Regions from separate parts of the Dactylosporangium sp. NPDC000555 genome, predicted to be linked through region 2. Evidence: riboswitches for the same ligand, from Rfam matches in the RefSeq annotation. Region 2 holds a riboswitch; each other region holds the start of a gene.

Evidence for each region. A riboswitch is a leader RNA that binds a small molecule or an ion and turns the genes downstream of it on or off. The one in region 2 is predicted to bind cobalamin.
Region 1: another riboswitch for cobalamin. It lies ahead of ABT297_RS12145 (ribonucleoside-diphosphate reductase subunit alpha); the one in region 2 lies ahead of ABT297_RS15320 (VWA domain-containing protein).
Region 3: another riboswitch for cobalamin. It lies ahead of ABT297_RS36075 (ABC transporter substrate-binding protein); the one in region 2 lies ahead of ABT297_RS15320 (VWA domain-containing protein).

Annotation. Positions count from the first base shown of each region.
Region 1 is NZ_JBEPDB010000014.1:71,771-82,113, reverse strand. Features, by position in the region: gene ABT297_RS12155 (glycine hydroxymethyltransferase) at 1-1,318, opposite strand, end outside; gene ABT297_RS12150 (ribonucleotide-diphosphate reductase subunit beta) at 1,460-2,437, opposite strand; gene ABT297_RS12145 (ribonucleoside-diphosphate reductase subunit alpha) at 2,455-4,839, opposite strand; cobalamin riboswitch at 4,975-5,186, opposite strand; gene ABT297_RS12140 (superoxide dismutase) at 5,339-5,950, opposite strand; gene ABT297_RS12135 (HpcH/HpaI aldolase family protein) at 6,079-6,816, opposite strand; gene ABT297_RS12130 (amidohydrolase family protein) at 6,843-8,006, opposite strand; gene ABT297_RS12125 (fumarylacetoacetate hydrolase family protein) at 8,077-8,928, opposite strand; gene ABT297_RS12120 (hypothetical protein) at 9,292-10,343, opposite strand, start outside.
Region 2 is NZ_JBEPDB010000020.1:34,257-44,599, forward strand. Features, by position in the region: gene cobM (precorrin-4 C(11)-methyltransferase) at 1-296, opposite strand, end outside; gene cbiE (precorrin-6y C5,15-methyltransferase (decarboxylating) subunit CbiE) at 293-2,236, opposite strand; gene ABT297_RS15310 (cobyrinic acid a,c-diamide synthase CobB) at 2,224-3,555, opposite strand; gene cobO (cob(I)yrinic acid a,c-diamide adenosyltransferase) at 3,549-4,151, opposite strand; gene ABT297_RS15320 (VWA domain-containing protein) at 4,153-6,246, opposite strand; cobalamin riboswitch at 6,288-6,418, opposite strand; gene ABT297_RS15325 (hypothetical protein) at 6,486-7,376, shown strand; gene ABT297_RS15330 (hypothetical protein) at 7,443-8,228, shown strand; gene ABT297_RS15335 (hypothetical protein) at 8,244-8,606, shown strand; gene ABT297_RS15340 (copper resistance CopC family protein) at 8,758-9,480, opposite strand; gene ABT297_RS15345 (cupredoxin domain-containing protein) at 9,568-10,044, shown strand; gene ABT297_RS15350 (hypothetical protein) at 10,044-10,343, shown strand, end outside.
Region 3 is NZ_JBEPDB010000091.1:12,132-22,474, reverse strand. Features, by position in the region: gene ABT297_RS36095 (IucA/IucC family C-terminal-domain containing protein) at 1-274, opposite strand, end outside; gene ABT297_RS36090 (ABC transporter ATP-binding protein) at 271-1,017, opposite strand; gene ABT297_RS36085 (dipeptide/oligopeptide/nickel ABC transporter permease/ATP-binding protein) at 1,004-2,659, opposite strand; gene nikB (nickel ABC transporter permease) at 2,656-3,609, opposite strand; gene ABT297_RS36075 (ABC transporter substrate-binding protein) at 3,618-5,177, opposite strand; cobalamin riboswitch at 5,206-5,386, opposite strand; gene ABT297_RS36070 (MFS transporter) at 5,695-6,930, shown strand; gene guaB (IMP dehydrogenase) at 7,085-8,596, opposite strand; gene ABT297_RS36060 (hypothetical protein) at 9,460-9,690, opposite strand; gene ABT297_RS36055 (hypothetical protein) at 9,907-10,278, opposite strand.

The sequences.
Region 1 (10,343 bases), on a different contig from region 2:
TGGAGCCCTCGTCCGGTGCGGTGCCCGCCAGGACGGTGTGGATGAGCTCGGCGATCTGGTCCATCTCGGCGGTGCCGAGGCCCCGGCTGGTCAGGGCCGGTGTGCCGATGCGGATGCCGGAGGTGTACCAGGCGCCGTTGGGGTCGTTCGGCACCGCGTTGCGGTTCGTGACCACGCCGCTGTCCAGCAGCGCCTGCTCGGCCTGGCGGCCGGTGAGCCCGAACGGGTGCACGTCGATGAGGACGAGGTGGTTGTCGGTACCGCCGGAGACCAGCTTCACGCCGCGGGAGAGCAGGCCCTCGGCGAGCGCCTGGGCGTTGTTCACGATCTGCTGCGCGTAGGTGGCGAACTCCGGCCGGCGGGCCTCGGCGAACGCGATCGCCTTCGCGGCCATGACGTGCGACAGCGGGCCGCCGAGCACCATCGGACAGCCGCGGTCGACCTGGTCGGCGAGCTCCGGCTGGGCCAGGACAGCGCCGCCGCGCGGGCCGCGGAGGCTCTTGTGCGTCGTCGTGGTGACGATGTGGGCGTGCGGGACCGGGTCGAAGTCGCCGGTGAAGACCTTGCCGGCGACGAGCCCGGCGAAGTGGGCCATGTCGACCATGAGGGTGGCGCCGACCTCGTCGGCGATCTCGCGCAGCGTGGCGAAGTTGACCCTCCGCGGATACGCCGAGTAGCCGCCGACGATCACCAGGGGCTTGAACTCGCGCGCCGTCTCGCGCAGGGCGGCGTAGTCGATCTGCCCGGTGGCCGGGTCGACGCCGTAGCTGCGCTGGTCGAACATCTTGCCGGAGATGTTCGGCCGGAAGCCGTGGGTGAGGTGGCCGCCGGCGTCCAGGGACATGCCGAGCATCCGCTGGTTGCCGAACGCGGCCCGAAGCTCGGCCCACTCTGCGTCGGTGAGTTCGTTCACCTGCCGCCTGCCGAACTTCGCCAGATACGGTACCTCGACCCGGTCGGCCAGGATCGCCCAGTACGCGACGAGGTTCGCGTCGATGCCCGAGTGCGGCTGCACGTAGGCGTACGGGGCGCCGAAGAGGGCCTTGGCGTGCTCGACGGCGACGGCCTCGACGGTGTCGACGTTCTGACAGCCGGCGTAGAAGCGGCGGCCGATCGTGCCCTCGGCGTACTTGTCCGACAGCCAGTTGCCCATGGCGAGCAGTACCGCGGGCGAGGCGTAGTTCTCGCTCGCGATCAGCTTGAGCGACTCGCGCTGGTCGGTCAGCTCCTTCGCGATCGCGTCGGCGATCCGCGGCTCAACGGCGCGGACGGCCTCCAGCGCGGCGCGGAAAGCAGTCGATTCGGCGTTCACAATCACTCCAGACGTGGAAAATGGGGCCCGCCCGGCCCGAGGGTTGGCAGCCGCCGCGGACCTCGGCGGCCGCGACGAGGTGCCGACCTCAGGGTAGTCCCGGGTCTTCGGGCCACGGTCGGGGTGGACCCACAGGCGCCGGGCCGCTCAGAAGTCGTCGTCGAAGCTGACCGTGCCGGTGACGCCGACCTGGTAGGCCGAGACCCGGCGCTCGAAGAAGTTCGACAGCTCCTGCACGTCCTGCAGCTCCATGAACGCGAACGGGTTGCGGCTGCCGTACAGCGGGGCGATGCCCAGCAGCGCCAGGCGCCGGTCGGCGACGTGCTGCAGGTACTCCCGCATGTCGGCCAGGGACAGCCCGGAAATGCCCTGTTCGAGCAGGTCGGCGGCGAACTGCACCTCGCAGTCGACCGCCTCGGCCAGCATCTGCCGCACCTGACGTTCCATCTCGGCGTCGAACAGATCCGGCTCCTCGGCGCGGACCGTGTCGACGACGTCGAACGCGAACGCCATGTGCATCGACTCGTCGCGGAACACCCAGTTGGTGCCGGAGGCGAGGCCGTGCAGCAGCCCGCGGGAGCGCAGGTAGTACACGTAGGCGAAGGCGCCGTAGAAGAACAGGCCCTCGATGCACGCGGCGAAACAGATCAGGTTGAGCAGGAACGCGCGCCGGTCGTCGCGGGTCTTGAGCTCCCGCAGGCCGAAGATCGAGTTGATCCACTTGAAGCAGAACTCGGCCTTGCGGGCGATCGACGGGATGTTCTCCACCGCCGCGAACGCCGCGAACCGCTCGGCTTCATCGGGGACGTAGGTGTCGAGGAGGTTCAGGTAGAACTGGACGTGCACGGCCTCTTCGAACAACTGCCGCGACAGGTACAGCCGGCCCTCGGGCGAGTTCACATGCTGGTACAGGTTCAGCACGAGGTTGTTCGCCACGATCGTGTCACCGGTCGCGAAGAACGCGACGAGGCGCGAGACCAGGTGCCGCTCGGCCGGGGACAGCTTCGGCAGGTCGGCGAGGTCGGTGTGCAGGTCGACCTCCTCCACGGTCCAGGTGTTCTTGATCGCGTCCTTGAACCGGTCGAAGAACTGCGGATACCGCATCGGCCGCAGCGTCAGGTCCATGCCGGGGTCGAGGAGGCTCACTGGCACGCCTCGCAGGACTCGGGGTTCTCCAGGGAACAGGCGACGGCCTCGGCGGGCGGGGCGATCAGCGAGACCGCAGGTGCGACGGATACGGTGGCCTGCTGAATCCGGGTGGCCGGGCGCGAGCGCAGGTAATAGGTGGTCTTCAGCCCCGACTTCCAGGCGTGCAGGTACATCGAGGACAGCTTGCCGATCGTCGGGGCACTCATGAACAGGTTGAGCGACTGCGACTGGTCGATGTAGGGCGCCCGGGTGGCGGCGAGGTCGATCAGCGCCCGCTGCGGCAGCTCCCAGGCCGTGCGGAACAGCTCACGGATCTCCGCCGGCAGTTCGGCGATGCTCTGCACCGAGCCCTCCGCGCGCTTGATCCGCTCGCGGATCGCCGAGGTCCACAGCCCCCGGGCCTTGAGCTCGCGCACCAGGTACGTGTTGATCTGCAGGAACTCCCCCGACATGGTCTCGCGCTTGAACAGGTTGGACACCTGCGGCTCGATGCACTCGTAGCAGCCGGCGATCGACGCGATCGTCGCGGTCGGGGCGATCGCGACGAGCAGCGAGTTGCGCAGCCCGTGCTCGGCGATGCTGGTCCGCAGCGCCGCCCACCGCTCGGCATGGGCGGGTTCGGCGTCCCAGAGGTCGGGGTGCAGCACGCCGCCCGCGGCGCGGGTCTCGGCGAACGCCGGGTGCGGCCCGAAGTGTTCGGCGAGGCCGGCGGAGGTCTCCAGCGCGGTGAGCAGGATCTCCTCCTGCACGCGCGTGGACAGCTCCCGGGCCTCGGGCGAGTCGAACGGCAGCCGCAGCGTGAAGAACGCGTCCTGCAGGCCCATCAGGCCGAGGCCGACCGGCCGCCAGCGCGGGTTGGACGTGGCCGCCTGCGCCGACGGGTAGTAGTTGATGTCGATGACCCGGTCGAGGAAGACCACGGCAGTGCGGACGGTCTCGCGCAGCCGCTCCCAGTCGACGCCGTCGGCGGTGACGTGGGCGCCGAGGTTGATCGAGCCGAGGTTGCACACCGCGGTCTCGTCGTCGCTGTTGACCTCGACGATCTCGGTGCACAGGTTCGACAGGTGGATGGTGTTGCCCGGCGCCCCGGTCTGGTTCGACAGGGCGTTGGAGCGGTCCTTGAAGGTCATCCAGCCGTTGCCGGTCTGCGCGAGGGTGCGCATCATCTTGCCGTACAGCTCGCGGGCCTTGACGGTCCGGACGGCCCGCTTCTCCGCAGCCCGGTACGCCTCGTCGAACTCGGCGCCGAACAGGTCCGGCAGCTCGGGCGCGTCGGACGGGTCGACGAGCGACCAGTCGGCGTCGGCCTCGACGCGGCGCATGAACTCGTCCGGGATCCAGTTGGCCAGGTTCAGGTTGTGGGTGCGGCGGGACTCCTCGCCCGTGTTGTCCCGCAGCTCGAGGAACTCCTCGATGTCCGGGTGCCACGGCTCCAGGTAGACGCACGCCGCGCCCTTGCGCCGACCGCCCTGGTTCACCGCGGCGACGCCGGCGTCGAGGGTCTTGAGGAAGGGCACGATGCCGTTGGATTTCCCGTTGGTACCGCGGATCAGCGCGCCCCGCCCCCGCACGCGCGACCACGAGATGCCGATGCCGCCGGAGAACTTCGACAGCTTCGCCACCTGGTGATACCGCTCGTAGATCGAGTCCAGCTCGTCCCGCGGCGAGTCCACCAGGAAGCACGACGACATCTGGGTGTGCCGGGTGCCCGAGTTGAACAGCGTCGGCGAGCTCGGCAGATACGCCAGGCTGGACATCAGCCGGTAGAACCCGATCGCCTCCGCCGGCGTCTGCGACAGCCCGCACGCCACGCGCAGCAGCCAGTACTGCGGCGTCTCGACGACCAGCCGGGTCTCGGGGTGGCGCAGCAGGTATCGGTCGGCGACCGTGCGCAGGCCGAAGTACTCGAAACGCAGGTCCCCGTCGAGGTCGACGGCGTCGTCGAACTTGCGGGTATTGCGGGCCACGAACGCGGCCGTCTCGTCGCCGATCAGCCCCTGCTGGTGGCCATAGCGGATCGACTGGCTGAAGCTGGCGATGCCCTGACCGCGGACCTCCTTGTCGACGAACGAGGCCAGGAGCCGGGCGGCGAGGCGGGAATACTGCGGCTCCTCGCCGATGAGCTCGGCGGCGGTCTGGATCGACAGCTTGTCCAGCTCGGCGGTGGTGGCGCCGTCGTAGAGGCCGCTGATCGTCTTCGTGGCCACCCGCAGCGGGTCGATCTCGTCCAGGTCGCCGACCCACCGCTCGACGGCCTTGACGATCTTGTTGACGTCGACCGGCTCCAGGTCGCCGTCGCGTTTGCGGACCTGCATAGCATGCCGCCGCTGCTCCGGCGCTCCCTGCCCGGGCGCGGCCTTGTCCCGCGTGACCGTCATGTGTGTCCCCTCGTCCACCCGTGTGCCGACTCCGGAGGGGGCGCGCAGGGGACGACGGCACCGGACGACGGCATGCGCCGTCATCTGGCGTCGGCATCGACCGTCCCGCGCGGTCTCCGACCACTGCGGGCCCGATTGGCCCGCGGTGCGCTGGCAGGTCTTCGGACTCGCGGGCATGACCGGGCTCGGTCGCCTACCGACCGTCGCTTCCCAGACCCTGCGGCCCAGTGCTTGATGACGGCTTTCGTTCCCACTTACCGCTGCGGGGCAGTCCCGGACTCACACCGGATTCCCTCTTGCGACACCCGTCCTGGCGGGACGAGCGAACCAGCTGCGGGCAACACCATATATGGGATTCGCTGAGAATCGGAAACACCAGATCGTGTGTCGGCGTGTCGCCTACATCGCATCACCGTGCGTGATGCCCGGGTGGAGGTGACCCCGGCGGCGCACTGGGCCGCCGGGGTCGTGCGGGCGGACGACGGTGCGCCCGGCCGGGTCAGGCGGCCCGTGCCGCGGTCACGGCGGCGTAGCGGGCCTGGACGTCGGCCCAGTTGACGAGGCCCCAGAGCCGGTCGACGTAGTCCGGGCGGACGTTCTTGTACTGCAGGTAGTAGGCGTGCTCCCAGGCGTCGAACACCAGCAGCGGGGTGGAGCCCTGCCCGACGTTGCCATGGTGGTCGTACACCTGCTCCACCAGGAGCCGCCGGCCGAGCGGCTCCCAGGCGAGCACGCCCCAGCCGGAGCCCTGCACGCTCTTGGTCGCGCTGGACAGCTGGCCCGCGAACGCCTCGAACGAGCCGAAGTGCTCGGTGATCGCGTCGGCGAGCTCGCCGTCGGGGCGGTCGCCGCCATCGGGCGAGAGGTTGTTCCAGAAGACCGAGTGCAGCACGTGCCCGGACAGGTTGAACGCCAGCGTCTTCTCGAGCCCGACCAGGGCGCCGAAGTCGCCCTTCTCGCGCAGCTCGGCAAGCTGGTCCAGGGCGTCGTTGCTGCCCTTGACGTAGGCGGCATGGTGCTTGCTGTGGTGCAGCTCCAGGATCTGCCCGGACATCGCCGGCTCCAGGGCGCCGTAATCGTAGGCCAGGTCGGGCAGCGTGTAGACAGCCATCCGCGGTCCTCTCCATTTTATGCCAGTAAATTGCTTCTGCAATTATCTTGCAATAAGCCGGAGAGGGGCACGGAACGGAAGGTGATGCGAAGCACAGGCGAACGGCGGCCAGGTAGCCCTGGCCGCCGTCAGTTGCCGCGCTCCGAGGTCATGGCGGCCCGCAGGCCCGCCGCGAGGATCTGCAGGTCCGACCCGACGATCAGGTACCCGGCCCCCGCCAGTCCCTGCGCGGAGGCCGCGTCCACGCTCGCGGACCAACCGCCGAATGCCGCCCCCGCCGCCCGCGCGGCCGACGCCACCAGCTCCACCTGCGCCGACAGCTCGCCGCTGGACGGCAGACCCAGGCTCACCGACAGGTCGGTGGTGCCGACGAACGCCACGTCCAGGCCGTGGAGCACGTCCGGCCATGGCTCGGCGATCGCGGTCTCGATCTGACCGACCAGCATCGGCGGAGCCTCGGCCTCCGAGCGCAAGAAAGCCCGCAGCGAGGCGGCGCCGAAACCGGCCACCCGGTTGGCGAGGCTGACCGATCGCTCGCCGGACGGGGCGAAGCGCGTCGCGGCCACCAGGCGACGCGCCTGCTCGGCGGTACGCAGCATCGACAGCTGGATGCCGACCGCCCCGTTCTCCAGAAGCCGCGCGATCAGCGCCGGCTCGACGGCCGGGACGCGGACCAGCGCCGGTATGCCACAGACATCCGCGTGCCGAACCAGGCCGATGGCGTCCGCCTCGGTGAGCGTCGAGTGTTCGAGGTCGACGACCACGAAGTCGAATCCCGCGTCCGCCGCCATTTCGACGACGTCGGCGTTGGCCAGCTTCACGAAGGTGCCGACCAGGCGGTGACCGGCCGCCAGTTCGGCCCTCAAGGCGCGCCGGTGTCCGTGGACCGAGCTCATGCCGAGACGCCGCCCCGCCACGGAACGGTCTGCACCCGGGCGCCGTTACGGATGACGATGGTCGGCTCGAAGCGCGGCGCGACGATGGAGTTGCCGGCCGCATCGGGCAGCTCGACCTCACTCGTCTCGGTCAGCACCGTGACGTCCGCCCGGCCACCGACCTCGAGCCGGCCGTAACCCTCGGCGTCCAGGCCGAGCAGGGCCGCGGGCGTGACCGTCGCGCGCCGGATGCACTCCTCGAACGGCGCGCCGAGCGCCACCAGCTTGGAGATGCTGGTGAGCAGGTCGAAGACCGGGCCGCGCCAGTTTCGGGCGCTGGTGTCCGAGCTGAGGACGTCGGGCAGGAAGCCGGCGCTGATCGCGCGCCTGGCCACCTCGAAGCTGAGGTTGCTCTTGCCGTGCGCCGAGTCGAACAGCACGCCGCGCTCGCGCGCCGCGATGACCTGGGGCAGCACGGCGTCGCCGTCGAGGATGCCGTGCGGCTTGCCGGTGTAGCAGTGCGCGACGACGTCGCCGGGGCGCAGGAAGTCCAGAACCACCGGCAGCGGCGCCTCGGTTTCGCCGATGTGCACCATCAGCGGCAGCCCGGCCTGCTCGGCGAGCACGATCGACTTCTTGAGCAACGCCTCCCAGTTGTGCCCGACGACATCCTCGGAGAGGCGAATCTTGAAGCCGCGCACTACATCCGGGTTCTCCGCCGCGGTCGCCAGAGCATCCTCGACCACGAGCGTGTCCGGGTTCATCAGCTCGCCGAAGCGGAAGTCGATGAGGCCGAGCACCGACACGTTGAGGAAGTTCACGATGCGCAGGTCGTTGCTCTCGACGACCAGCTTGCGGAATGCGGCGAACGTCGACGCCCCCGCCGTGCCCGCGTCGGCCACCGCGACGACGCCGCGACGCAGGTGGGCTTCCTCGGCGGGCGCTCCCACCTTGGACACGTGCTGGAAGATGTGGCTGTGCCCCTCGACCAGGCCGGGCACCACGGTCGAACCAGTGCAGTCCAGAACCTGTACGCCCCGCGCCGCCAGGTCCGGGCCGATCGCGCCGATCCGGGTGCCGCTGATCGCGACGTCGCTGCGCGTGTTGGTACCGGAGGCGGGATCCAGGACGGTGCCACCGGCAAGGACGAGATCGAACTTCGACAGACTTGGATCTGACACTTGGGGACCTCACAGGGTTCGCACGTTGCCGTGGCGGACAGGTAATGAATCAATGGGTGTGGCTTGCCGTTCAGCCCGCATCCGGGCGATCGCGCGATGGCGCCTCGACGGTCGTGACGAGCGGCAGGACGGGGCCGACCTCGATCCGGATCCGGTCACCGGGCCCGAGGTAGCTGCCGCGATCCTGTCCGGTGCCGGCGGGCGTGCCCGTCAGCACGACGTCGCCCGGCTCGAGCGCGGCGAACCAGGAGATGCGCGCCAGCAGGTCGGGCACGCTGAAGATCATGCCGTCGCTGGTGTCGTCCTGGCGCAGTTCGCCGTTGAGCCAGGTACGGATCGGGATGCGGTCGCGGTCGGCGAACTCGTCCACCGTGCACACCGAGGCACCGAGCGGATTGAAGCCCGGGAAGCTCTTGGCCAGCGTGGGCGCGGCCGTGGCACGCATGACGTCGCGCGCTGTCATGTCGTTCGCGGCGGTGATGCCGGCAACGCTCGGCCACACCTGCTCGGCAGCGGCGCGGTAGAGACGCCGGCCGATGACGATCGCGATCTCTCCCTCGTAGTCCATCTCGGCCGTCCGCCCGGTCGGGATCGCCACCTCGGCGTCCGGTGCCAGCACGGCCGACGGCGCACCGAGGTACAGGATCGGCTCACTCGGCAGGCCCCGGCCGGTATGCGCGGCCTTCGACCGATAGTTGAGTCCGACACCCCAGACCGACCGAGGCGTACCCAAGGGAGCGAGCAGCGCCGCGCCTTGCAGCGGCACGCGCTGACGCACCGGGCTCCGGGTCAGAACATCCAGCGATCCCGTTGCTTCGATGACCGCACCAACATGTGGAAACGGCGTGTCGAGGACGGCGATCTCGTCGTTCTCGACACGCCCGACGCCGAACACAGTAGACACCACCTGCACAGAGGTCATCTTTCAATGCGAGATGGCATCGTGTCAAGCGATACGCCAGGCGTGAGGGAGGGCACTGCGAACGAGCCCTCGACGCCGCCCGGATTCGGCGGCGGGAGGGCACGCAGAGCCATGGAAACGGCGTGTGAGCTGCACAGTTACATCCGAGTCAACGCCGGGCTGGTGCGCATGCCCCACGCCCGGGCGCGAACGACCGGGGTCGGGCCCGTCGCGCTGTGAGCCACGACCATTGATCGAAGCCGGTAAGCGTCCACTGTGGTCGGCAGCTTGCGGGCATGCTCAAGACTCGTCGCGGTGCCGTGAACCGTCGACGAGACCAACGGCCCGACGCCCTACAGGCGCCGGGCCGGGCATCCGGCGACTTCACGCGCCGGTCGAGCCTCCTCGACGATCGAGCGATGGTGACGGGTCGGAAAGCAGGGCCGCGTAGATGCGGCTGAATGCGACGAGCTGATCGACCGCGAGCGTCTCCCGGCGGGGATCGTCCGGCGAGCGACCGCTCTGCGGCCCGAGCCGCACCGTGTCGATGCCGTGTGTGCGCAGCACCACGCCATCGGTCGATCCGGTCCATCCGGCGATCGGGGGTGGCGCACCGCCGAACTCGGCCTGCCAGAGCCGCCGGGCGGCGCTCACGATGGGTGCGTCCCGCGGCGTGCCGGCCGCTGGGTGGAGCGGCTCGGCCGTGACGCCGACGGTGCAATCCCCGAGCGCGGTGCCGGCCATCGCGACCCGCAGACGGGCCTCGACCTCCGCGGCCAGGCGGACCGGCTCCTCCCCCGGCATGGTGACCACGTAGAGGTCCAGCCGCACCCGCGCGGGCAGGAGATCCGGCTTGGCGGTCGAGCCGGAGCGGATCGCGCCCACCCCGACCTGGGGGCCGATCTGCCCCGCCGGCGGGCGGCTGCCCAGGTAGCTGTCGCGCCAGGCGCTGACGGCGGCGAGGATCTGGCCCGCATACGCCGCGATACCCCCGGACGGTACCGCCGAATCGGGAGCCAGCGCCGCGCCGTAGCCGCCGGTGACCTCCACCCGCAGGTACAGCGCGCCGGGCTCCTCCCAGAGCACCGTGGGCGGCCCGCACTTGGCCACGATCGCGGCCGGCGGTCGCGGATGGTGAGCCAGGTACGCCAGCACGCCCGCGGACGCACCGCCGCGGCGATGCGTCCCCGAACCGGCGAGCAGAAGACTGCCACGGCGGGCGGTCACGAAACCGGCCAGTGCGGCCGCCGCGGGCCCCCGCGCCACGCCCAGCCCGAACCCGTCGACCCGGCCGTCCCGCACGCGCAACGGGCCGCAGCCGTCCGCCCGGCCGGTGATCGCGGCCTCGGACTCCGCCGCGTTCAGCGACGTGTCCAGGTGCGAGTACAGCAGCGGGCCGGCGCCGCAGGACGCCACCAGGTTCGCCCCCTCAGGCG
Region 2 (10,343 bases):
GCGTCGAGCCGCCGTAGCTGCTCGGCCATGGCGCTGAACACCGACGGGTCCCCGGAGTGCAGCCGCGCCACGTCGAGTCCCTTCGCGTGCGCGTCAAGCAGCTCGGCGAGGATCTGATCGAGGTCCAGGTCGGCGGTGTCGACCAGCCGGGCACCCGGCGGGCAGTACTGCAGCAGCTCGACCGGCACGAGGCTGCCCGCGTAGAGGCACACCGGCGCCGACGCGATGCGGTCGCGCCCGCGCACGGTGATGAGGTCGGCGGCGCCCGGCCCGGCGCCGATGAAGTACACGGTCATTTCTCCACCACCCACTGTGTGACTGGCATCATCGGTCTCCAACTGAGGAACCCGCCGACGGGCGCGGCCCGGTTGACGGCGATACGGGTCAGCTCCCCACCGTGCGCCGTGTGCAGCTCGGCGATGAGCCGCTCCGACTCGACGGTGACCGCGTTGACGACGAGCCGCCCGCCGGGCCGCAGCACGCCCCAGCACCGCTCGAACACGCCGGGCACCGTGAACCCGCCGCCGATGAACACGGCGTCGGGCACCTCGAGGCCGTCGAGCGCCTCGGGCGCCGCCCCGACGACGAGCGACAGGCCGGGCACCCCGAGCCGCCGCGCGTTGGCCGCGACCCGCTCGGCCCTGGCCTCGTCCCGCTCGACGGCGACGGCCCGGCAGGCCCGGTGCGCCCGCAGCCACTCGATGGCGATGCTGCCCGACCCGGCCCCGACGTCCCAGAGCAGCTCGCCCGGCCGCGGCCCGAGCGCGGCGAGCGTGACGGCCCGGATCTCGCGCTTGGTGAGCTGCCCGTCGCTGTCGTACCGCGCGTCGGCCAGCCCCGGCACGACCGGAACCCCGCCCCCGCCCCGGCATTCGACCGCGACGATGTGCAGCGCCCGCGCCGCGTCCGGGTCGCGATGGATCCGCTCGTCGCCGGCACCGAGCGACTCGAGGATCGTGACGTCGCTGCCCTCGAACCCGGTCTCCTCGAGGATCCGCCAGACCTCGCGCGGCGTACCACCGTCGGCGCCGAGCACGAGCACCCGCCGCCGGTCGTGCAGATACCGTCGCAGCACGTCCACGGACCGCCCGACGGCGCTGACGACCTCGACGTCCTCCACCGCCCAGCCGAGCCGCGCGCACGCGAGCGACACCGACGAGGGGTGCGGTACGACGTGCACGTGCGCGGCCCCGAGGATGCGCACGAGCGTGGTCCCGATCCCGTAGTGCATCGGGTCGCCACTGGCGAGCACACACACCCGCCGCCCGTGCTGCTCCGCGAGCAACCGAGGCAACGCCGGCACCAGCGGCGATGGCCAGGCAATGCGTTCCTGCCGATCGACGCCGCGCACCTGCGAGAAGGCGCCACGGCCCGCCAGCGCACCCTTATCCGACAGCGCGCGCTCATCCGACAGCACGCCACGATCCGGCAGCAGTCCGTCATCCGCCAGCGCACTCTCGCCCGACAACGCGCCCTCATCCGGCAGCGCACCACAGACAGGCAGCACGCCAAGGTCCGGCGGCACGCCGTCGCCCGGCAGCGCCCCGCTGACAGGCGGCGCGCCACGATCCGGCAGCACACCGCCGACAGACAGCGCACCAAGGCCCGGCAGCAGGCCGTCATCCGACAGCGCGCCCTCATCCGGCAGCACGCCAAGGTCCGGCAGCACGCCAAGGTCCGGCGGCACGCCGTCGTTGGGTAGCAGGCCGTCGGTCGTGAGCGCGGCGCGGGGCGGGAGTAGGGCCAGTTGGCGCGCGCCGCCGAACACGACGTCCGCGGTCTCGATGGCGTTCCGGCCCGCTTCGGTCAGGCCGGCGTAGGCGTCAGCGCCGATTCCCACGACGGTGACTTCGGGAGCGGCCGCTGCGATGGCGATGGTCGCAGATGGCGATGACCGCTTCCCGACGATGAGGACCGCCGCGCCGGCGGGCGCTCCACCCGAGTCCCTTCGGGCCGCCGCCAGAAGGGCTGACGCTTCCGCGACGCTGGGAGTGCCAAGGGCCGACGCCACCCGTGCCGAGGGCGATGGGACCGGCACGGCAGCGAGCTCCTCTGGCGGAAAGGTTACCACCTCCCAGCCCCGCGAAGCGGCCAACGAGGCGGCCAGATCGGCGCGCGAATCCACTGTGGACACGGCGACGACATCGTCCAATGTGGACAGTGACTCCGTGGCCAGCGACAGGATCTCGGCCGGGGTCGTGCCGGGGCGGGCGCCGATGCCGATCACCAGGCGCACGACGCCACCAGACGGTAGGCGAGCTGCGGCGAACCGGCCCAGTGCAGGTGCAGGTAGGACGCGTGCACGCCGCCGGCGACGAAGCCGTCACGGGCCTCGCGCCAGGCCCACGCGGGGCTCGCGCCGACGGCCGGGGTGACCTGTGTGCGGTGGAACTCGTGGCCGGTGACGCGGGTGCCGGCCGGGGCGAGCACGCTGTCGGCGACGGCCACCGCGTCGCGGTAGCCGAGGGTGAGCCGGGGCGTCATGGCGGCGTCGGCGTCCAGGATGCCGCACATCGGGCGGCCGTCCAGGGTGCGGCACAGCCAGAGCAGCCCGGCGCACTCGGCGGCGATCGCGCCGCCCGATCCGGCCAGGGCGGCCACCGCGTCGCGGAGGGGGGTGTTGGCGGAGAGCTGCTCGGCGTACACCTCGGGAAAGCCACCGCCCACCACGAGCGCGCGCGTGCCGGGCGGGAGGCTCTCGTCGCGCAGTGGATCCACTGTGGACACCTGGGCGCCGGCCGCGGTGAGCAGCTCCACGGTCTCGGCGTAGCCGAAGGAGAACGCGGGGCCCCCGGCCACGGCGACGACGGGCGCGACGGGCGCGGGCGGGGCGACGGACGGCGTCCACGGCGTAGCGGTCAGCCCGGGCGCGGAGCGGGCCACGGCATGCACGGCGTCGAGGTCGACGCTCGCGGCGATGAGCTCGGCGAGGGCGGCGACGGACGCCGTGGCCTCGGCGGAGCGCTCGACGACGGGCACGAGCCCGAGGTGCCGCGACGGCGCGGCGACGGCGTCATGGCGGCGCAGCACGCCGAGGACGGGGGTGCCGACCTCGGCGCAGGCGTCGCGCAGGATCTGCTCGTGGCGGTCGGAGCCGACGCGGTTGAGGATGACGCCCGCGATGCGGACGCCCGGCCCGAAGGATCGAAATCCGTGCACGAGCGCCGCGACGGAGCGGGCCTGCGCGGTCGCGTCGACGACGAGGACGACGGGCGCGTCGAGCAGCCGGGCCACGTGCGCGGTGGAGCCGTGCTCGCCGGCGCCGGTGCGCCCGTCGTACAGGCCCATGACGCCCTCGATGATGGCGAGGCCGGCGCCCGCGGCGCCGTGGGCGAACAGCGGGGCGATGAGCTCCTCGCCGACGAGCACCGGGTCGAGGTTGCGGCCGGGGCGGCCGGCGGCGAGGGCGTGGTAGCCGGGATCGATGTAGTCGGGGCCGACCTTGAACGGCGCGACGGCGACCCCGCGCGCCGCGAACGCGGCGAGCAGCCCCGTCGCGACCGTGGTCTTGCCGTGGCCGGAGGCGGGCGCCGCGATGACGATCCGGGCTACCACTCGATACCCTGCTGGCCTTTTCGCCCGGCGTCCATCGGGTGCTTGACCTTCGTCATGTCGGTGACGAGGTCGGCGAGGTCGATCAGGTCGGGATGGGCGTCGCGGCCGGTGACGACGACGTGCTGGTTGCCGGGGCGCTCGCGCAGCGTCTCGACGACGTCGGCGATGTCGACCCAGCCCCACTTGATCGGATACGTGAACTCGTCGAGGACGTAGAACCGGTAGGCCTCGGCGGCCAGGTCGCGCTTGATCTGGGCCCAGCCCTCGGCGGCCTCGGCGGCGTGGTCGCGCTCGGTGCCGGGGCGCTGGATCCACGACCAGCCCTCGCCCATCTTGTGCCATACGACGGCGCCGCCCCGGCCGGTCTCACCGAGCGCACGCAGCGCGCCCTCCTCGCCGACCCTCCACTTCGGACTCTTCACGAACTGGAACACGGCGATCGGCCAGCCGGCGCTCCACGCGCGCAGCGCCATGCCGAACGCGGCCGTGGACTTGCCCTTGCCCTGGCCGGTGTGCACGGCGAGCACGTGCTGGCGGCGGCGCTGGCGGGTGGTGAGTCCGTCGTCGGGTACGTTCTCGACTTTTCCCTGCGGCAACTCAGGCTCCCAGGCTCGTCAGCGGAATGCAGGACGCCTCGAGCGCGGCGGCGAGGCGGCGCGCGAGGCCGAGGCGGATCGGGCCGGACTCGCAGTCGACGACGACGGCGGGGACCCCGGCCAGCAGCGGTACGACGCTCAGCGGGTCGGGCCCGCTGGTGGAGCGGCCGTCGGTGACGACGACGAGCAGCGGCCGGCGCCGGGCGTCGCGGCGGCGCTCGCCGTGCAGCGTGCGGGCGGCCTGGCGCAGCCCGGCGGCCAGCGGTGTGCGGCCCCCGGTGCGCAGCTCGGCGAGGCGCAGCACGCCGACCTCGTGGCTGGCGGTGGGCTCCAGGACGAGCGCGGCATCGTGCCCCCGGAACGCGATCATCCCGACCTTGTCCCGCCGCTGGTAGGCGTCGCGCAGCAGCGACAGGACCGCGGTCTTCACCACGCTCATCCGCTGGCGCGCCGCCATGGAGCCCGACGCGTCGACGACGAACAGCACGAGGTTGGCCTCGCGGCCGACCTTGACCGCCTCGCGCACGTCGCGGGCCTCGGCCCGGGTGGCGCCGCGCAGCGCGGCGGCGCGCACGGTGTCGGGCACGTGGAGGCTGGTGAGCTTGCCGCCGAGGGGGGCGCGGGAGCGCACGACCCGCCCGTGGCGCGAGAGCGCGGGCGATCGGCGTCCGGCGTGCGCGCCCGCCTGCCGGTTCGCGCGCCCGGCGATGCTGAGGAGCCTGGGTTTGTACGGCAGGCCCGCGAACGCCAGCGCACCGGGCGCCCCCGTGCCGCCGAACTCCTCCTCTTGCGATATACCCGATAAGTCGGATAAATCAGACTCGCCCCGCGAGTCGGACAAATCAGCACTTGAGCGATTTGTCGGCAGAGCGCCGGCATCGGCGCCGTCGGGGACACCATCGGCACCGCCCGCGGAGTCGCCCGGCGAGCCCTCCGAGGCACCGCCCGCGGAGTCGCCCGGCGAGCCCTCCGAGGCACCGCCCGCGGAGTCGCCCGGCGAGCCTTCCGGGGCACCGTCCGGCGGCGTCGGGCTGCCGCCGTCGTCGCCCGGCGAACCACCCGGCGGATCGTCGTCGTCCGGTCCGGCCTCCTGCTCCAGGACCTCCTCGAGGCGGTCGCGGTCCGCGCCCGGCGGGTCGAGCGGGTCCCGGCGCCGGCGGTGCGGCAGCGCCAGCCGCGCGGCGTCGCGCACGTCGTCCCTGGTCACCACGGTCTGCCCGTGCCACGCCGCCAGGGCCACCGCGGTCCGCGCGACGACGATGTCGGCGCGCAGGCCGTCCACGCGGTACGCCAGGCAGATCCGCGCGATCCGTTCCAGCTCCCGATCGGGCAGCGCGACCGCGCCGAGGCGGGCCCGGGCGGCGGCGATGTGCTCGGCGAGCGTGGCGTCCGCCTCGACGTAGCGCGCGGCGAACGCGGCGGGGTCGGCCTCGTAGGCGAGGCGGCGGCGCACCACCTCGGCGCGCGGCGCGGCCTCCTGCGGCGCGGCGACGCCGACGACGAGCCCGAACCGGTCGACCAGCTGCGGGCGGGGCTCACCCTCCTCCGGGTTCATCGTGCCGACGAGCAGGAACCGGGCGGCGTGCTTGACCGAGACCCCGTCCCGCTCCACGTGCGCGCGGCCCATCGCGGCGGCGTCGAGGAGCAGGTCGACGAGGTGGTCGGGCAGGAGGTTGACCTCGTCGACGTACAGCACGCCCCGATGCGCGGCGGCCAGCAGGCCGGGCTCGTAGGCCTTGACCCCGTCGCCGAGCGCGCGCTGCAGGTCGAGGGTGCCGACCACCCGGTCCTCGGTGGCTCCGACGGGCAGCTCGACGAGGGTGGAGCGGCGGCGCTCGAAGCCGGCGCCGGGCGTATGCGGGCCGTCGGGGCAGGCGGCGTCGGGCGCGGCCGGGTCGCAGGCGAACCGGCAGCCGGCGACGACGTCGACCTCGGGCAGCAGCGCGGCGAGGGCGCGCACCACCGTGGACTTCGCGGTGCCCTTCTCACCACGCACGAGCACCCCGCCGATCGCCGGCGACACGGCGGTGAGCAGCAGTGCCAGGCGCAGGTCGGCCAGGCCGACAACGGCCGAGAACGGATACGGCGGCGTCACGGGCACACACATCCCTTCGGCGGGTCCGCGCCCGCGAGGCGGCTGAACAACGGCGGCCGGAGTCTCCTGACTCCCGGATCGCCACACCTCGACTCCCCGGTCACAGTGGCGGGACCGTCCCGGATTCGCACCGGGTTCCTCCGCATACCGCTCCGGCCATCGTGTCCCACCGGCCCCAGGGCCGTCAACGTGATGCGATTGACCCTCACGACGGGCGGCGGCCTGCCGATGGGGCGGGTATGCGGCGCTGGCGCGACTCGGCCCAGACCGCGCTGTGCGTGCCGCTCGTGGCGATCGTGCTGGTCGCCATGGGCGGCACGGCCCCGCTGCGCCTGCCGCCGCTGGCGCCGGAGACGTCGGTGGCGCCGCCGGGCACCCGCGCGATGTGGCTGTGGCGGCAGCAGGAGCCGCGGCCGGTCGTGGACTGGGCGGTGGCCAACGGCGTGCGGACCCTGTTCGCGTACTACGACCCGAAGGCCGGCCCGGCCGGCCCGGCCGACCTGGACCGCCTGAGCCGGCTGCGACAGCTGTGCGACGCGGCCGGGATCGTGCTCGACGCGCTCGGCGGCGAGCCGGCCTGGACCACCGACCACGCGGCCGCGCTGGCCTGGGCCCGGGGCGCCGCGGCCACGGGCCTGTTCCGCGGGCTGCACCTCGACGTGGAGCCCTACCTGCTGCCGTCCTGGGCTTCGGACCAAGCCGATCCGGTACGGCACTATCTCGCGCTGCTCGACGAGGTCACCGCCGCCGTCGACCTGCCACTGGAGGTGGACGTGCCGTTCTGGCTGGCCACGGTGCCGCTCGCCGATGGCGGGAACCTCGCCGACGCGGTGCTGGCCCGGGTGGACGCCGTCACGGTGATGAGCTATCGCAACACGGCCACGGGCGACAACTCGATCATCGGGGTCGCCGACGACCTGCTGCGGCGGGCCGGGCGGGTCGCGAAGCCGCTCCGGCTGGGCGCGGAGACCCAGCCGCTCGGCGACTGCGGGTACTGCAGCTTCCACGGCGAGACGGCCTCCCACCTGCACCGGACCCTGGCGGCGGTGGGCTCGGCGGCGCAGCGGTACCCGGCGTTCGCGGGAATCGCGGTGCACCAGTACGACACCTGGATCGCGCTCACCGGGTAGCTCAACACGCCCGCCCCGTCGCCGATCAGCCATGGCGACACAAGACACCCTGGAAGGACCTCGCCGATGCGCCGTACCGCCTCCATCGTCGTCGCCTGCGCCGCCGGCGCGGCCGCCGTCCTGCCCGCGGCGGCACCGGCGTCCGCGGCAACGCCCGGCCTCGGGCTGGTCGTGCCGGTCCTGGCGCCCATGCTGCCGGGCCAGACGGGCTGGGTCAGCACCATGTGGGCCGCCACGGACGACGTCTGCAACGTCAGGGTCACGGCGAGCGGCACCGGGGTCACGGTGAAGTACCCGGCCAACACCGCGACCCACTCGTCGCTGTCCAGGGGCGACTCGCTGGACAAGGGCCGCCTCGACTACGCCGCGTTCAACGTGTCGCTGTCCACGTCCAACCTGCTCGCGCTGGTCCCGCTGAAGCTCGACTACTCCTACACCGCGAAGGCCGGCGGGGCGGCGTCCTGCACCGGCATCGCATACTCCGGCTCCGTCACCGCGACCCTGCCGGTCGTGTCCGCCACCGGCGACGCCGTGGTGCAGAAGACCTCGAGCGTCACCGTGCCCAGGGCCACCCCGATCTGGTCCCAGCTGGTCTTCCAGTCGCGTAAGTCCGGCGTCGACGACCTGCGGATCACGGTCTCCGGCGGTCCCGCCGGGCTGGTCGTGACCTACCCGGGCGAGCGCGCCCACACCGCCCTGAACAAGGGCGCTGGCCTGGCCGTCGGCACCGACGACTTCGCCGCGGTCAGGTTCGACGCCACCGGCGTGGCCGCCGGCACCTACAAGCTCACGGTCAAGCTCACGTACGGCACCACCACCGACACCAACGACCTCACGCTCGTCGTCTCGTAGCGAGGCAGGTACCCCATGATCCGCTCCCGCGCCCCGCTCGTCCTGGCCGCGCTCGCCCTCGCGGCGGGGGTCTCCGCCTGCGGCGGGTCCTCGGACACGGCCACGCAGGAGATCAAGACGCCGGCCCCGGCGGCCTCGCTCACCCAGGACCGCCGCGAGACGATCTTCCTGGACGCGACGGCCGCGCACCTGTGCTCGGTGCAGTCGCAGGTGTACACCGACCCGTCGGCGATGGCGTCCGCGTACGCGTCGCGGCCGATCTACACGGACCTGACCGACGGCCAGGTGGACGACTTCCAGCGGCGGTTGACCGGCGAGCCGGCCTTCGCCGACCGTCTGACCCAGCGCATCCAGTCCACGTGCGGCACACCGAAGTAGCAGTTCTCCATTCTCCGTGATCACGGAGCAAAAGTGCACACGGAGCAGCACGTTCGCTCCGTGATCATGGAGAGCCCCGCGCACCGTGGACGCCGGGCGCGCGGGCTGCGGCTGCCAGCCGATTGGCGGTCGCTCTTATCGGATCTCGTTCTCAGCCGCGCACGGGCACCCGGCGGCGCTTCTTCTTGGGTGATGCCACCGGAGCGCGCCTGGCCGCGGCCACGATCATGAAGGCGACGCCCGCGATGATCGCGGCCGGGATCAGCCAGTCGGTGAGCACGAACGGGGTCTGCGGAGCCGCGCGTGGCGCCGCCGGCGCCGTGCCGACGTCCGGGAGCAAACCGGGCGTCGAGGTGGGCGCCGCGGTCGCGCCGGACAGCGCCGCCGGCGGGCCCGAGGTCGGGGCGGTCCAGCCGGGCGGGGGCTGGGTGACCGGGCCCGAGTACGTGAACTTCAGCGTGCCCTTGACCGGCTCGCCGTCCGAGGCCACGGACTGGTACGCCGCCGTGTACACGCCCTGCTCCGGCCAGTGCGAGACGTCGATGACCGCCGGGTAGCCGGTGTTGAACACGCGCGGCTCGAACTTGCCGTCGACCAGGTTGTACTCCTGGACCGGCTTGTCGAGGCGCTTCGGCTGGCCCGTCCGCCACGCGCCCTCGACGCGCCGACCGGACGGCGTGGTGACGGTGAACCACGCGTACGAGGCGGGCGTCTCCGTGAAGTACAGCGTCAGATCGTCCCTGGGCTGGCTCACCGTGCTGTCGGCGACCGGATCGGACATGGCGAGCTGGCCGTGCGCCGCGGCCGGGGACGCCGGCAGCAACAGGGCGGCGACTACCGCCAGGACGGCCAATCCGCGCAGCGGCAAACGCATCGACCCATGATGGCGGGTTCCGCAGTACGCGACAAGCGGCTAAATTCACAGCCCTGACAAACCCCGCCGCCGACGGGAGACCGACCGTTGTCCAACGCCCGACCGACCGCCCGCGCCGGCCTCGTGCTGGCCGCGCTGCTCGCCTTCGCCGCCGCGTGCGGCGACGACCCCTCCCCCGCCGCCGCGCCGACCACCGCCGCCGCGGCGCCGCAGACGTCCGCCCCCGCCGCGGGCCCAGGATCCGACGCGCCGTCGACGCCGGCCGCCACCGGCTCGCCGGTGCCGTCGCCGCCGCAGGCCGTGAACAAGGACCTCGTGTACACCATCGCCAAGCGCCGGGCCAACCCGCCGGCCGGACGCGTCGAGGTCGCCCGGGGTGACGTCGTGCGCATCACGGTGACCAGCGACGAGGCCGACCAGCTGCACGTCCACGGCTACAACACCGAGCTCGCCCTCGCCGCCGGCCAGCCGGGCTCGATCACGCTCACCGCCGACCGCACCGGCCTGTTCGAGGTCGAGACACACAAGTCGCACCTCGTGCTGTTCCAGCTCGTGGTGCGCTGATGGGCCCGGCGGACGTGCTCGCCCACGGCGTCGGCGGGCGGCAGGACCTGCCGCTGACCCCGGCGCAGCTGGCGGTCGGTGCGGCGCTCGCGCTCGTGGTGTCGTTCGTGGTGCTGGGCGTGGCCTGGCGGGAGCCGCGCCTCGACCCCGGCGCGGGCCGCCCCGTGCCCGCGTGGCTGTCGAGGGCGGCCGGTGGTCTCGCCTGGCCCCTGCGCGTCGCGGGTATCCTGCTCGCCGCGGTACTGCTGGTGCAGTTCACGAAGCCCGACGACGAGCACAACCCCGCCGCCGGCCTGGTG
Region 3 (10,343 bases), on a different contig from region 2:
CGCTCAGGTGAACCCAGGTGTTGGCGGCGGACGCGTCGATGCCCCGCCCGTCCAGCCAGTACCGGGCCAGGACGGGCCCGGTGACCTGGTTCACGTACTGGCAGAACAGCAGCGACGCCGCGGCAACGGTGTGCTCGGTGCGCCGGGCCCGGCGATGCTCGGCGACGAACTCCGCCAGGCGGGGCCCGAACAACGCGCTCGCGCGATGCCAGCCCTCTCCCTCCGGAAGGCCGCGCGGTGCGGTGAAGCGGGCGCCGAGGGGTGGACGACTCATGCCGGACCGTACCTGAGGACCGGCGTGTCGGCGACCAGGGCTCTGCTGTGCGGGTGGGTCGGTGCGGCGAGCAGGTCGGCTGTCGCCGCCTCCTCCACGATCCGGCCGCGCTCGAGGACGATGACCCGGGCGCAGAGCGCGGCAACGGCGACGAGGTCGTGGGAGATGAACAGGTAGCTGAGCCCGTCGGCCCGGTGCAGCTCGGCGAGCAGGTCGCGGATCTGGGCCTGCACCGGCAGATCCAGTGCCGAGAGTGGCTCGTCGAGGACGAGGAGCTTCGGCCGGGGCGTCAGCGCCCGGGCGATGCAGGCACGCTGGCACTGGCCGGTGCTCAGCTCGTGCGGGTACCGGTGGCGCAGCGCGGGATCGAGTCCGACGAGCTCGAACATCTCCGGGACGGACCGGCTGCCGGGGAAGTTCCGCGCGGGCTCGCCGACGCTGCGCCCAACGGTCCACCTGGGATCGAGCGCGGCCCGGGGATCCTGCTGGACGAGTTGGACGTCGCGGCGCCACCGGCGCTCCCGGCCGGTGCGCCACAGTGAACGGCGGATCGGCAGGTCGTTCCAGTACACGCCGCCGGATGTGGGCCGTTCCTGCCCCAGGACGCAACGGCCGATGGTGGTCTTGCCGGCACCCGACGCGCCGACGAGGCCCACGGTCTCGCCCGAGGCGATGCCGAACGTGACATCGCTGAGCGCCGAACCGCGACCGTACACTTTGGACAGTCCGTCAACGCGCAGCATCGATCAGCCTCCTCGTGTACGGGTGAGCGGGCGCGGCGAACACGTCTTCGGTCGGTCCCTGCTCCGCGATCCGGCCGTTGTGCAGGATCGCGACCCGATCCGCGACCTGCGAGACCAGCCGCAGGTCGTGGGAGATGAACAGCATGGCGATGCCGAGCGTACGCCGCAGCGCGGCGAGCTCGTCGAGGATCCGCGCCTGGGTGCTGACGTCGAGCGCGGTGGTGGGTTCGTCGCAGATGAGCAGCCGCGGCCGGTTGATGATCGCGATCGCGATGCAGACCCGCTGCCGCATGCCCCCGGACAGCTGGTGCGGGTACGCCCGCATGAGGTCGCGGTCCAGGCGAACGAGATCCAGCGTGTCCAGGGCGCGTCGCCTGGCCTCGTCCCTGGACACGTCGGCATGGGCGCGGACGGTCTCGGTGAGCTGCCTGCCGATCGTGAGGACGGGGTTGAGCGCGGTGAGCGGGTCTTGCGTGACGAGGCTGACGTGCCGGCCGCGGACCAGCCGCCAGTCGCTGTCGCGCCAGCCGTGCGTGGGCGCGCCGAGCAGTTCCAGCGATCCGGTGACCGACATCGGCGGGCGGAGCAGGCCGAGCAGCGCCGCGGCCAGGGTCGACTTGCCGGACCCGCTCTCACCGACGAGGCCGAGGCACTCCCCCGCCCGCAGCTCGAGCGTCACACCGTCGAGGATCCGGACGTCGCCGGCGTTCACGCTCAGCCGGTCGAGGCGGGCGAGGACGGCCGCGTCCGGCGCGACCGGGACCGCGGGGGCAGCGCTGCCGCGGCGGGCCCCGCGCAGCGGCAGGCGTGGATTCCGCGGTTCGAGCGCGTCGCGGACCGCGTCGCCGAGGTAGGTGACCGCGACGACCACGAGCACGATCGCCGCGCCCGGTGCGAGGAACATCCACGGTGCGTCCTGCACGAACCCGCGCGCCTCGTTGAGCATGGCGCCCCACTCCGGCTCCGGCGGACGCACCCCGAGGCCGAGGAACGACAGGCCGGCGACGGCGATGATGACCTCGCCGACGTCGACCATGGCCAGGATGAGCACCGGCCCGGCGAGCCCGCCGAGCACGTGCGTGCCGACGATCCTCCACTGTGCACTGCCGGCGATCCTGGCGGCGGCGACGTACGGCTCGTCGCGCAACTGCAGCGCGTAGCCGCGCACCACGCGCGCGTAGCCGGGCCACGACACGACGGTCACCGCGAGCAGCAGGCCGGCGAGGCCGGCGTCGAGCAGCGCGGCGACCGCGATCGCCAGGACCAGCCGGGGGAAGGCGAGCAGAACGTCGACCACCCGGGTGACCACCAGGTCGAACCAGCCGCCGAGGTAGCCGGCCGCCGCGCCGACGAGCGTGCCGGCCACCACCGTGACCGCCACGGTGACGGCGGCGGTGGCCAGGGAGGCCCGCCCGCCGTACAGCACGCGGGCGAGCAGGTCGCGCCCGTAGTTGTCGGTGCCGAACGGGTGCGCGGCCGACGGCGGCAGCGTCGCGTCGAGGTAGCTCACGGCCGTCGGGTCGGCGCCGGTCAGCCACGGTGCGGCCGCGACCGCCGCCACCACGACCGCGAGGACGACCAGCAGCACACCGGCGAGCCGGTCCCGGCGCGGGATCGCCACAAGACGGTGAAGCGTCCTCATCCGGCCCCCTCCACCCGCACCCGGGGGTCGATCAGCCGGTAGCCGAGGTCGACGGCGAGGTTGATCAGGACGTACGCCAGGGCCATGGCGATGGCGAACGCCTGGATGACCGGGTAGTCGCGCCCGGTGATGGAGTCGACGACGTACCGGCCGATGCCCGGCCACGAGAACACGGTCTCCACCACGACGGCGCCGCCGAGCAGGCCCGAGACGATGAGTCCGGCGCTGGTGCACACCGGCAGCAACGCATTGCGCAACGCGTGCCGCAGCACGATGACCCGCCATGGCAGCCCTTTGGCCTCGGCGGTCGCCACGTACGGCTGGGACAGCGCATCGAGCAGGCTCGCCCGCAGCAACCGGGACACCCCGGCGGCCAGGCCGAGGCCCAGTGTGACGGCCGGCAGCACCAGGTGCGCCGGTGTGCCCCGCCCGTACGTGGGGAACCAGCCGAGGCCGACGGAGAACCCGTACATGAGCAGCAGCCCGAGCAGGAATCCCGGCACCGACACCCCCAGCAGGGTCACCATGCGGGCGACCCGGTCGGCGAGCCGGCCGTGCCACACCGCCCCCGCGATCCCGGCCGGCACCGCGACCAGGACCATGACGACGAGCGCGGCACCGGCCAGTTCGAGCGTCGCCGGCAGCCGCATCCACAGCTCGTCGAGGACCGGGGCGCCGCTGCGCAGCGACGTACCGAGGTTCCCGGTGAGGACGCTGGTCAGCCAGTGGACGTACTGCACCGGGTACGGCTCGTCCAGGCCGAGGTCACGGCGCAGCGTGGCGAGATCCTCCTGCAGGCGGCTGATGTCGGCGCCCGGCTCCACCATGGACAGCAGGATCGCGTGGCTCGGGTCACCGGGGATGAGCCGGATCATCGTGAACAGCACGATCGAGATGCCCAGCAGTACCGGCACCGTCGCGGCCAGCCGCACGGCGGCGTAACGGAGCATCGGGCCGGTTACCGCGCCAGCCACATGCCAGGCAGGATCCGCCGCGACAGGTTCGGCTCCACACCGCGCACCCGGGGTGCGTAGGCCGCGCCCCACTGCGTCGAGGCGTACAGGTAGACCAGCGCGACGTCGTCGAGCAGGATCCGCTGCACCTGCTTGGCCAGCTCGGCCTGCTTCGCCTGGTCGAACTCGGTGCCGAGCTGGTCGATGAGCGCGTCGGCCTGCGGGTTGCTGTAGCCGCCGTAGTTGGACACGACGCCGGTGCGGTAGAACGAGCGCAGCTGTCCGGCGATGTCGCCGGTGGCCGAGCCGCACGAGCAGTACGTGGCGATCTCGAAGTTGCCGTCGAGCATCATCTGGTTGGAGGCGGTGGTCTCGACCGGGGCGAGCTCGGTGGAGATGCCGACCTTCTTCCACTGGCTCTGCAGGGCGATCGCCAGGGGCTGGAACACGGTGTACGTCAGGATTTTGAAGTGGAGCCGGGTGCCGTCCTTCGCTCGTACCCCGTCCGGGCCGGGCAACCAGCCGGCGGCGTCGAGGATCGCCGCCGCCTTGGCGACGTCGGTGCTCGTGCCGGAATCCACGGCATAGGGCAGCCCGGCGGGAAAGTGTCCGGTCGCCGCCTTGGCGTAGCCGTGGTTGAGTCCGTCCACCAGTTCCTTGCGGTCGGCCGCCAGATCGAGGGCCTGCCGGACCGCCTTGTCCCGCAACGCGGGAACCTTCGCCGTGTTCAGCCAGATGTTGCGGGTGGTCGGCGCCGGCGAGTACACGGTGAATTTCGTGCCGGACTTCTCGTACTGCAGGCGCTGATCGATCTCGACGTTGAACTCGGCGTCGGCGTCGCCGGAGCGCAGCGCGAGCATCCGGGCCTGCGGGTCGGAGCCGAGCCGGGCCTCGATCCGCTTGAGCTTGATCCCGCCTTCGGGCTTGTCCCAGTAGTCCGGGTCCGCCTCGGCGATCAGCGTCTCCCCCGGCACGAACTGGACGGGCTTCATGAACCCGGTCAGGTCGGGGTTGCGGTTGAACTCGTCGCCGCGCCGGTCCGCCTCGGCGGCGTTGTGTATGCCGTACGTGGTGAGCCGGAACGCCAGCCCGGGGTCGGGAGTCTTCGTCGTGACCCGCAGCGTGGTGGCGTCGGCCGCGGTGAACTCCATCGCGCCGAGGATCGACTTGGCGCGCGGGTTCTTCGCCTTGTGCCGCTCCAGGGACGCCTTGACCGCGGCGGCGTCGACCGGCGCCCCGCTCCAGAACCTCACCCCGCCGCGGAGTGCGAACTCCCACACGGTCGGCTCGACGGTCCGCCATGACGCGGCCAGACCTGGCCGCAGGGTGGCGTCGTCGTTCTGGACGACCAGCGACTCGGCCAGGCCGTTCTCGAGGATCCGCTGCGCGTCGATGTGGACCGGATCGAGCGACCTCGGCATGTTGACCGTCAGGAACCGCAACGTCTGTTCGGCGGCGGGCTCGTCGGACGCCACGACCGGATCTGCGCCGCCGCAACCGGCGAGCGCGAGGGACAGCACGGCGGCCAGCGCCGCCGCCCGGGAAAAGGACAGCATTCGAGACATCAGCCTTCCAGCACCTCGTGGACAGGGCGTACACGTGCGTGCCGTGGCCGGTCTCCTGGCTGACGGGAGGTGCGTCCCCGGCCGGCCTTCCCAGGCAGAACTGCCCAGTGACCCCACGAAGGTGGATGCCGGAGACTCCCGATCACAGTGGCGAGGGCCGCGCCGGCGTTCCACCGGACTTCCCGAGCACCACGGCTCCGGCAGAGTACGCAGAGGTCAACCGCACCGACAAGATCAGAATGAGACATCCCACAACCGGCGCACCCGGCAAGGGCCGAATTCGTGTTGCCGGCGGTCGCGTCGCCCCGTACGGTCTTGACTCGTGTTCTCGCCCCGTGACGTTTAGCTGTCAGGCTTCGACACGCGGGTGGAGTCTGTCCATTTCCGGCGGCTTTTGGTGATCATCGGTTTCCGGTGACCGTCGCCTTCGCTGCGATGCCGTGCGTCGCGGTGCCTGCGTGTCTGTCCAGCCCATGACGGCACGCCGAACAGGCGCATTCATCAATCGGAGCTCACCATGGACAACCTCACGTCGGCGCCGCCTCGATCCGTGTGGCGTCAGCACGACTTCCGGCTCCTGCTCGGGGGACGGTTGGTCTCACAGCTGGGCGACTCGCTGCAGTTCCTCGCCCTACCTCTGCTCGTCATCGCGCTGACCGGGTCCTCGACGCAGGCCGGTGTCCTGCTCGGTCTGCAGACCGTGGTCTACCTTGTCTTCGGGCTGGTGGCGGGAGCTCTGGTCGACCGGTGGGATCGCAAGGCCACGATGATCTGGTGCGAGATCGGGCGTGGACTGCTCACCGCCACCATTCCGGTCGCCGCGGCGCTCGGCGTGCTGGGCATGCCGCAGCTGTATGCCGTCGCGGTGCTGAACGGTGCGCTCAGCACCATGTTCGGGGCGGCGAACAGTTCGGCGTTGCCGAACATCGTCAGTAACCGCGACCTGCCCAGCGCGCTGGGAGCGGCCGGGGCGATGTCCAACGCGCTTCGCATCGTCGGCGGCTCCGTGGCCGGCATCGCCTTCGCCGTGAGCCGGATGCTCCCGTTCACGTTCAACGCCGTCTCGTTCCTGGCCTCGGCCGCGTCCCTGCGCGGCATCCGCGCCGGCTTCCAGCAGGCACAGGCCACGACGCCGGCGTCGCCGCGCGTACTCCTGATCGACATCGGTGGCGGGCTGGCCTGGCTGTGGCGCAAACCGGTGATCCGGACGCTGGCCCTGATCGACGCGGCGGACAGCCTGCGGTACGGCGCCGGCTACTTGCTGATCATCATGCTGGCCAGGCGTCTGGACGCGAGCCCCACCCAGGTCGGCATGGTGTTCACCGCCGCGGGCGCCGGCGCCCTGCTCGGCAGCCTGCTGGCACCCGCGCTCACCCGCCGGTTTCCGCTCGGGGCACTGTCCATCACGATGTTGTGGGTCGAAGCGCTGGCCTTTCCGTTCTACGCGGTGGCGCCGACGTGGTGGCTGCTGGCGGTCGTGGCGTTCGTGGAATCGGTGGTCGCGCCCGTCTACACCGTCGCCCTCGACTCCTATCGGCTCGCCGTCACCCCCGACGCGCTACGCGGCCGAGTCACGAGCGCGATCGAAACGCTCACCACCGGAGGCGCGGCGATCGGCACCATGGCCAGCGGCGCCTTGATCGGGCTGCTCGGAGCGCCGGCGCTGACCATCGTCCTGGCCGGATGGCTCACGCTGCTCGCCCTCGTGGCGACCCTGAGCAAAACTGTCCGCACGGCTTCGGCGACGGACTGAAGGCGATGATGCCGCACGGCCGGCACGCGAGGTGGCCTGCCCTGCCGGATTCGTGAGCGTGGAAAGCGTGGAACCGGCCGGCGTCGCCGATCACCGCGGTGACCGTGGGGCCGCCGGCCGGGAACCCGTCCGCGCGTCACGGGCGGCGCGTGCGTCAGCCCGAGTAGTTCGGCGCGGCGACCGTCATGGTCACGTCGTGCGGGTGGCTCTCACGCCGGCCGGAGTCGGAGATCCGCACGAACTCGGCGTTCTTGAGGTCGGCGATCGTCGGGCTTCCGCAGTATCCCATCGCGGCGCGCAGGCCGCCGACGAGCTGGTGCACGATCGACGACACCGGACCGCGGTAGGGCACCCGCGCCTCGATGCCCTCCGGCACCAGTTTCTCGGCCTCCCGCACGTGGCCCTGGAAGTAGCGATCCTTGGAGTACGACCGGCCGCGCATCGCGGCGACGGAGCCCATGGCACGGTACTCCTTGAAGCGCTCGCCCTTGTGCACGACGACCTCGCCGGGCGTCTCGTCGGTGCCGGCCAGCATGCTGCCGATCATCACCGCGTCGGCGCCGGCGGCGATCGCCTTCGAGATGTCGCCGGAGAGCTTGATGCCGCCGTCCGCGATGACGAAGACGCCGCGCGGAGCGGCGGCCTGGGCGCAGTCGTAGATGGCCGACAGCTGCGGCACGCCGACGCCGGCCACCACCCGGGTCGTGCAGATCGAACCGGGTCCGATGCCGACCTTGACCGCGTCGGCGCCGGCATCGGCCAGCGCCTCGACCGCCTCCGCGGTGGCGATGTTGCCGCCGATGACCTCGACGTCCCACGAGCTCTTGATGGTCTTGACCGTGTCGAGCACGCCCTGCGAGTGGCCGTGGGCCGTGTCGACGACGATGACGTCCACGCCGGCGGCGACGAGCGCCTCGGCACGGTCGATCGCGTCCCGCCCCGCGCCGACGGCCGCCCCGACGCGCAGCCGGCCGCGTGTGTCCTCGGAGCTGCGCGGGTGCTCGAGCTTCTTGCGGATATCCTTGACCGTGATCAGGCCCTCGAGCCGGCCGTTCTCGTCGACCAGCGGCAGTTTCTCGATCCGGTGCTCGCGCATGATGGCCTGGGCCTGCTCGAGCGTGGTGCCGACCGCGGCGGTGACGAGCGGCAGCGGACGCATCACGTCCCGGACGGGCTGTTCCCGGTCGTCGATGAAGCGCAGGTCACGGTTCGTCAGCAGGCCGACGAGCCGGCGGTCGTCGTCGATGATGGGCAGGCCGGACACGCGGTAGCGCGCCATTACCTCCAGAGCGTCGGTGACCGGCGCGTCCGGCCGCAGCGTGACCGGGTTGACGATCATCCCGGACTGCGACCGCTTGACCGTGTCGATCTCGGCCACCTGCTGGTCGATCGAAAGGTTACGATGCAGAATGCCGATGCCCCCCATCCGGGCCAGCGCGATGGCCATCCGCGCCTCGGTGACAGTGTCCATGGCGGCGGACACAATCGGAATCTCCAACTCGATCTTCGGCGTGATCCGAGTGCGCGTCTCGGCGAACTGCGGCAACGTGGCGGACGCCGCCGGAATCAGCAACACGTCGTCGAATGTGAATCCGACGCGAGCAAACTTGGCGGGAATGCCGTAGTCGACGGTCATGGCGTTGGAGGAAGATGAGTGGGCTCGCATGGCGAGATCTTACTCGCGGCTCACTCCTCGTGCGTGCGCGCCCAGCCGACCATCCACAGCCTCCATCCCCACCCGGGGAATCATCGCAGTCGCCTGCCGCCGCTCGTCACGGTCCGCAACCGCCAATGTACGCGTCGAGACATACGGGAATCAACACCGGCGGTCCATGGGGACAACGGTCGCTTGTTCCCGCCGTGCGGAGCATTCGGCGGAAATTCCGCCCGGCCGTGCGCGGCATTGTCGAAAAACGGCCGCGCTGCACCGGTGGCCGTGTATTTCCGCCAACCATTCGATGCGTTGCCGGACCGGCGGGCCGGCGCAGCTGCGGCGTGGATGCGCGACGACGCTTCGGGCCAGGACCGGGCCTTCCGTCGCCGCCCACCTGGCGCGGTGCGGGATCGCAGTCGTTTGCCGCAGTGCCGCTCGCGGGACGTTGCGCCTGTTCCGGTGGCGTGACCGGCGGCGGCGAGGGCGGCACTGACCCCTCCACCGGCCCCTGCACCGATCCGTGCACCGGCCCGTGCACCGGCCCGTGCACCGGCCCGTGCACCGATCCGTGCACCGATCCGTGCGCCGAGCCGTCCCGCTGGTCGCTGACCGCCGGCGGGGTGTCGCCGCGGACACGGCGGAGCTTCTCGGCGTGACGTCTGGCCAGGCCCCATTCCCGATGCCGCGCATACTCCCGGCGGAACTGCTCCTTCGCCGGAAAATAACGACGTGACCTGGTTTTGTCACGCATGGCAGCCAACTCCGCCCTTGAAAAAAATCCCAGCTGCCCCATGATTTGATTATCCCAGAACCCGACCGAAACCACCGCCCCAAACGGCAGTCCATAATGTCAGATGATGCACACGCATGCCGCTCTACATAGCGTTGCCGACACGCAACGCGACTCGATGCCGGCATCCGGATCGCCAGTGGCCAGCACTGTATTTGTTGCAGAGGGCGCGCGCATACGAACAGGAAAGAATGTGCGTGCCGAAATTGACGCTGAATGCGCGCACGTCGATGCTGAGCGTGCACGGCACGGCTGGTGTCCAGGCACCGACCGGCAGACGCACGGTGTCACCGACGCGGGCGACACCGCTATTCATGTTGCCACCTTCCAGCGGTGTCTCGGTCTCCGTGCGCGTTGGGCCGCGGTCAGCGTCGACTCCGCCAGGTGGACGACTGATTGCCGGGGTCGGCCACGCGGGGCGCCACGGCGCATCGCCCAGCGAGCCGGCCGATGCTGTCGGCCAGTCCGGTGCGTTGTGTCCTGACCGGGACCGCGTTTCGAGATCGCCGTTCGGGCTGCCAGGCCTGCGGGATCACGGCTTGCGGGTACCGAGGGCTCGCGGTGGGGTGCGGTGGCGGCACCTCGGCGGCTGGCCCCGCCACTCGGCAACCGGGGTGACGCTGACCATGGCAGTGCTGGCCGCCGGGGCGCCGGCGGCCGCCGGCAACGGACGTGCTGCCGCGCGCGGTGCCGAGCCCGCGGGCATGTTCACATGCCGCCGACGGTAGCGGCCATGCCGCAGGGCGCCGACGCGTTGTGGCCGGGATAAGAATCCCAGCCCGATCCAGAGGATGCCCAGCAGGATCACTGTCGCGGCAAGCGGCGGCTGCGGCACCGCCGGTGCGGCGGCCACGGTCAGCGGCCCGCCGAACCAGCGCCCGGCCGCGTCCTGGCTGACGGTCACCGTCGTGGGCGTCGATCCTCCGGCAAGCGGCCGCGACCACACGATGCTTTGCGGTGTGGACCCAC